DNA from 2 places in the Rhodoferax sp. GW821-FHT02C08 genome. Region 1 is predicted to be linked to the other one. Evidence: riboswitches for the same ligand, from Rfam matches in the RefSeq annotation. Region 1 holds a riboswitch; the other holds the start of a gene.
The links. Region 1 has a riboswitch for glycine ahead of AC07VY_RS21570 (D-amino acid dehydrogenase). Riboswitches for the same ligand answer to the same signal wherever they lie in the genome.
Positions count from the first base shown of each region.

Region 2: it holds a riboswitch for glycine, as region 1 does, so the genes downstream of both, gcvT (glycine cleavage system aminomethyltransferase GcvT) here and AC07VY_RS21570 (D-amino acid dehydrogenase) in region 1, are expected to answer to the same signal.

Region 1 is NZ_JBWKVR010000022.1:66,139-69,344, reverse strand. It holds partial or broken gene AC07VY_RS21575 (chloride channel protein) at 1-4, shown strand, start outside; gene AC07VY_RS21570 (D-amino acid dehydrogenase) at 87-1,307, opposite strand; glycine riboswitch at 1,466-1,574, opposite strand; gene AC07VY_RS21565 (TauD/TfdA dioxygenase family protein) at 1,676-2,584, opposite strand; gene AC07VY_RS21560 (ABC transporter substrate-binding protein) at 2,789-3,206, shown strand, end outside.
Region 2 is NZ_JBWKVR010000027.1:56,318-59,523, forward strand. It holds gene gcvP (aminomethyl-transferring glycine dehydrogenase) at 1-494, opposite strand, end outside; gene gcvH (glycine cleavage system protein GcvH) at 514-885, opposite strand; gene gcvT (glycine cleavage system aminomethyltransferase GcvT) at 911-2,035, opposite strand; glycine riboswitch at 2,087-2,210, opposite strand; glycine riboswitch at 2,220-2,319, opposite strand; gene AC07VY_RS23255 (HDOD domain-containing protein) at 2,368-3,206, shown strand, end outside.

The DNA.
Region 1 (3,206 bases):
TCGCTTACTGCACCAGCCCACAACTGGGCGTGGTCAACAAAAGCAGCCTGCTGTCCACCTACGTTCGCCTGAGCGAATAACACCGGCTAGGCGTAGCTGGAGGCAACGATGGCGCCCACCATATCGGCCGTCACGGCCGACAGAGTCAGCCCCAGGTGCCCGTGCCCGGTGTTGTAGAACACGCCAGGTCGCTTGCCTTTGCCCACCCGAGGCAGCAGGTTGGGCATCATGGGGCGCAGTCCAGCCCAGGGCACCACACTTTCGGTGCGCACACCCGGAAAGCACTGCTGTACCCATTCCACCAAAGGACGGATGCGGTCGGCCCGGATATCCCGGTTATAGCCATTGAACTCCGCCGTACCGGCCACGCGGAATCGGTCCACACCCAAGCGGCTGGTGACCAATTTGGTGCCGTCGTCCAGCAGGCTCACCATCGGTGCAGCAGCCTGGCTTTGTGCATCCTGCAAATTCACCGTAATGGAATAGCCTTTGACGGGATAGATGTTGACGCGGTCGCCCAGCTGCGCCGCCAGGTCCCGGCTGGCCGTACCGGCGCAAACCACCACACCGTCAAACACATGGGACTGCCGTTCGATTCCATCATTGGCAGTGACAGTCACCTGTTTGCCATCGCTCTGCACGGCATCTATGTGCTGGCCATAGCGGGTTTGCACGCCCAGGCGCTCGGCCGCCAAGGCCATGCCGGTGCTGAATTTGTGGATGTCGCCCGTGGTGTCGCTTTCAGTGAAATAACCGCCATAGTAGTTGCCAGCCAAGGTGGGCTCGATGGCGCGCATTTCTTGCGGTGTGACCGCGCGGCGGTCCAGCCCGCCCTGGGCCAGCAATTTGGAGACCTTGCCGGCATGGTCGAAGCTGGCTTTGTCACGGTAGATGTGCAGAATGCCTTCGCGCTTGTGGTCAAAGTCCAGCCCTTCCGCATCCGCCCAGGCATTCAGGTGCGCACGCGCAGCAATGGCAAGGCGGGTGGTCTCCACGGTGTTTTTCTCGTAGTGCGGGATGGCAGCAATGAACTCGGCAAACCAGGCCAGCTTGTGCCAGCTCGGCTTGGGGTTGACCAATAAAGGTGCGTCGCTCTTGAGCATCCACTTCAGCCCCTTGAGCACGGTAGACCAATGGTTCCATACCTCGGCGTTCGACACCGAAAACTGCCCGCCATTGGCAAACGATGTTTCCATGGCCGCATAGCGGTGTTTTTCAAACAAAGTGACCGCGAAACCCCGCTTTGCGAGGGCATATGCCGTGGTCACGCCCGTAATACCGCCGCCTATAACAGCAAACTTTTTCATGATGAGAGTTCCAAAACGTCAAAGTGGGGATAGCAACAAGCGTGCGCAGCTATCGCCCCTCTGTTTTGGACCTGAGAGATTCACGACTGGCACATAGCCAAGCCGCTTGCTCCTGCGGTGAACCGGGTGACGAAACCCGGTTGCTCTTCAGATGTGTGTGACAGGTACCGGTCCTTTTGCCTGAAAGTTTCCGGGGCGGTTGCTCCTTCGGCGCTGTGGGCAAACTTGTTGAGCAACAAGGGCCCCAGACTCTCCCGGTACCTGCCGCAATTATCGCATGGGGTCCACGCACCCTAGCACCGGAATGACTCGGTCAATCAATTGAATCCGCCCATAAGGCCGACTGATTGACCCGGCCGAACCGCGCTCTAATTTTTCGCAGGCTCGGCCGCACTGCGCCGGCCGTGCACCGACACCGGCAGATCACCATGCACGGTGACGCGGCGCACCACGCGGTGCTGGTCGCCGTAGTCATTGATCGCGTAGTGCTGGGTCGCGCGGTTGTCCCAGATGGCCACATCGCCCTCGGCCCAACGCCAGCGCACGGTGTTCTCCAGCCGCGTGATGTGGTGCTGGAAGATCTCGAACAGGCGCTGCGAGTCATGCGTGTTGTAGCCCACAAAGCGCTTCAGGAAATGCCCGGCCACCAGGCTGCGCTCGCCGGTTTCGGGGTGTACGCGCACCAGCGGATGGCGGGCCTCGATCAGGCGCGAGGTAAACACTTCGCGGTAATGCTTGGCGCCATGCGCATCCACTTCGACGCGGGTGGCGGCGTAGTCGTAGTCGTTGCCGTGCACCGCCCACAGGGTGTCGGCCAGGGCCTTCAGCTCGGTCGGCAACTGGTTGTAGGCCTCGGCGGTATTCGCCCACACCGTGTCGCCGCCCTGCTGCGGAATGGTCAGCGCGCGCAGCACCGATACCTTGGGATAAGCGGCTTCGAAGGTCACGTCGGTATGCCAGGAATTAGCCCGGCCGCCGTGGTTCGAGTCCAGCTCCAGAATCTCGGTGCCGCTGCGCGAGGGCACGGTGGGATGCGGCACGATGCTGCCCCAGCGCCCGGCAAACAGCTGGTGCTCGGCATCGTCCAGATGCTGCTGGCCGCGGAAGAACAGCACCTTGTGCTGCAGCAGCGCCTGGTGGATGGCGGCAAAGGTTTCGGGCGCCAACTGGCCCGACAGGCGCACGCCTTGTATGCGTGCACCAATCCGCCCCGCCAAAGGATGGATATCGAGTGTGGGAACGATTTCAGCGTGGGGAGCGTTGAGAACAGCGGACATGCAACTTCCTTGGTAAGACGGGTTGAAACAGGATCGAAAAAAACACCCGCCCATGCTAGGAACTGCAACCCGGAAACCAAAGCACGGAATTCGCATGTGCATCTACACCGCACAGATGCGCATATGCATGCGCAATTTCCTTCGTTGTTGCGTAGGCCTTGCCAATCTACGCTGCAACTTCACGACAACTCCCAAGGGACATGCATGCGAACCGTTTTCAAGCTATTTACCGCCGCGGCAGTGGCCTTCGGGCTGTCGGCCCAGGCCCTGGCGCAAGAGGCCCTGGAAGTCACCGACATCCGCTACCAGGGCTCGGCCGGCCAGGTGGTCTGGATCGAGCTGGCCGAAAGTCTGGGCTATCTGGCGCCGCTGAAAGCCAAGTGGGTGGGCAACACCATCAGCGGCCCGCAGGACGTGCAGGCCGTGGTCACCGGCGACATCGATATCGGTGGCGCTTTCAATGGCGCGCTGGTCAAGCTGCTGGCCAAGAAGGCGCCGGTGAAAGCCGTGCTCGGCTACTACGGCGTGGACGACAACACCTGGACCGGCTATTACGTGAAGACCGACAGCCCCATCAAGACCGCCCGCGACCTGCTGGGCAAGAAAGTGGCGGTCAACACCC
Region 2 (3,206 bases), on a different contig from region 1:
GCGCTGCGCTTGGCCAGGGCCATGGCCTCGGCGGCGGCGGTGGCCTCGTCCAGCATGGACGCGTTGGCAATCGGCATGCCGGTCAGGTCGCAGACCATGGTTTGGAAGTTGACCAGCGCCTCCATGCGGCCTTGCGAAATCTCGGCCTGGTAGGGCGTGTAGGCGGTGTACCAGGCGGGGTTCTCCAGGATGTTGCGCTGGATCACGCCGGGGGTGTGGGTACCGTAATAGCCCTGGCCGATGAAGCTTTTGAAGACCTGGTTCTTGGCGGCAATAGCCTTCAGCTCGGCCAGTGCTGCCGCCTCGGTCACGGGCGCTGGCAGATCCATTGGCGTGCTGCGCGCGATGGAGCGCGGCACGATGCCGTCAATCAGATCCCGGCGCGAACTGGAGCCAATCACTTCCAGCATCAGGGTTTCGTCGGCAGCGTCGATGCCGATGTGGCGGGCGATGAATTCGCTGGCGTTTTCTAGTTCGTGCAGGGAGGTCGTCATGGGGCAGGTCTAGGGAGGGTTAGGCGTTTTGGCTAAATGCGTTGTAGGCGGTTTCGTCCAGCAGGGCGGCGACTTGCGATGCGTCTGACAGCTTGACCTTGAAGAACCAGCCAGCGCCCAGTGGGTCGGTGTTGGCCAGAGCAGGGTCGGCGCGCAGGGCTTCGTTGACCTCGGTGATCTCGCCGGAGACAGGCATGTACACATCGGCCGCGGCCTTCACGGACTCGACCACGCCGGCCACGTCTTTTTGCGCGAAGCTTGCGCCGACGGCGGGCAGGTCGACGAACACTACGTCACCCAATGCGTCTTGCGCGTGGTGCGTGATGCCGACGGTGGCGGTGTCGCCCTCGATGTTCAGCCATTCGTGGTCTTCGGTGTACTTGATGCTCATGGGGGTGCTCCTGTAAAAAGTTGAATTAACCGCGAAAGTAATTGTTCGGGGTGAATGGCATGGACGTGACTTCCATCGGCACGATTTTGCCTCGCACGATGGCGTTGATACGGGTGCCGATGGTGGCAAATTCTGGCGCCACGTAGGCCATTGCAATCGGCTTGTCTACCGTGGGGCCAAGCAAGCCGCTGGTGACTTCGCCAATTGCGTTGCCTGCGGTGTCCTGCAAGGCTGTGTGTTCACGCACCGGGATACGTTCCAGTGCCATCAGTCCCACACGTTTCTTGGTTGTAGTGCCTGGTTTACCTGCGAGTTGCGCTAGTATTTTGCTAGCGCCTGGGAAGCCGCCTTCACGCGCGCCACCAGCGCGGCGTACTTTTTGCAGGGCCCAGTTCAGGCCGGCTTCGATGGGGGTGGTGCTGGTGTCCAGGTCGTTGCCATACAGGCACAGGCCAGCTTCCAGGCGCAGCGAGTTGCGTGCGCCCAGGCCTATGGGTTGGACTTCGGGCTGGGCCAGCAGAGCGCGGGCCAGTGCCTCGGCCTGGTCTTGGTGTACCGAAATTTCAAAACCGTCTTCGCCGGTATAGCCACTGCGGGTCAAGAAGCAGGGGATGCCGGAAACAATGAAATGGCCGCCGGTCATGAACACCAGCTTTTCCACGCCGGGCGCCAGGCGCGACAGCGCGTCTACAGCCTTGGGGCCTTGCAGCGCCAGCAGCGCCATTTCCGGCATGGGGATGACTTCGCAATGCAGGCTGATCCGGGCCTGGATGTGGGCAATGTCCGCTGCTTTGCAGGCACCGTTGACGACGACGAAGATGTCATCTTCCGCCTGCTTGAAAAACATCAGGTCGTCGCGGATGCCGCCCTCGTCGTTCAGCAGCAGGCCGTAGCGCTGCTTGCCTACGGGCAGGTCGATCACGTCGACTGGCACCAGGGTTTCAAAGGCCGCAGCGGCATCGGGGCCGACCAGGCGCAACTGGCCCATGTGGGATACGTCGAACAGGCCGGCGGCGTTACGCGTGTGGTGGTGTTCGGCCATCAGGCCGGCCGGGTACTGCACCGGCATGCTGTAGCCAGCGAAGGGCACCATGCGGGCGCCGAGCTCCAGATGCAGCGCGTTGAGGGGAGTGAGTAACAAATCGGCCATGGCGGTTCTTTCGGGGACACACAATCGGATCATGGCCTTTGACGGCCATGTGTGGTCCCCGCTGTCCGCTTTACCTGAGCGATTCGCCGGGCCGGCCTTGCGGTGGTGCAGGCCGACTGCGGGTTGCGCCTTCGGTGAGTCCGCTCGGGGCGGACTTCTCTCCAGTGGGGTGACGTTTGATGAGAAACGCTTGTCAGTCCTTTTGCCTGAGCGTTCAGGCCCACGTAGCGGGGCCCTGCGCCTTCGGCGGTTTTCGGATGAAAACTCTCTCCTGACGGGGGGGATTCTACCCAAGCGCAAGTCGGCATAATTCCGTGGACTAAGGGGGCGCGATGCAGCTGGCAGACATAGACCGAGAACTGGAAACCGCCAAGGCCAAGGGCGCCGTGCGGGATATCGTGATCCCGCCGTGCCCCCAGCTCTTGCTGGCGCTGCAGGGCGAAGTGCGGGGCGGCGACCCCGACCCCGCCGCCATCGCCCGCATTGCCAGCCAGGACGTGGCCATGGCGGCGGCGCTGATACGTTATTCGAACAGCCCGCTGTTTGCCCGCTCGCGCCCGGCCCGTACCGTGGGCGAGGCCATCGCCATGCTGGGCGTGAAGCAGACGGTGGGCGTGCTGACCGGCTTCTTTACCCGGCATGCGATCCGCGTGGATGCGGCCTTGCTGGAGCATTTCTGGGAAACCTCGACCCGCCGATCCCTGGCCATGGCCTATATCGCCCGCCATCTGTACGGTGTGGATGCCGACGTGGCGCAGACCTGTGGCCTGTTCTGCCATGTGGGCATACCGGTGATGTTGCAGGGCCTGAAGGGCTATGCCGGCACCCTGGCCGAGGCCCTGGCGCGGCAGGACCGCAGCTTTGTGGCAACCGAGAACGCCGCCCACAAGACCGACCACGCCGTGGTGGGCGCGCTGGTGGCCAAGACCTGGAAGCTGCCGCCCCTGGTGACGGCCGCCGTGCGCCTGCACCACGACTTCGACATTCTGCCGGTGGCCAGCGTCCCGCCCGAAGTGCGCTATCTGGTGGCCATGCTGTTGCTGGCCGAGCACTTGGTGGCCCTGCATGAAGGCACGCGCGAGTCGGACGAATGGGCCCGCCATGGTTCGGCCTGCATGTCGCACCTGCATATCGACCAGGCTGAGCTGCAGCACTGGGCGGACGATCTGCA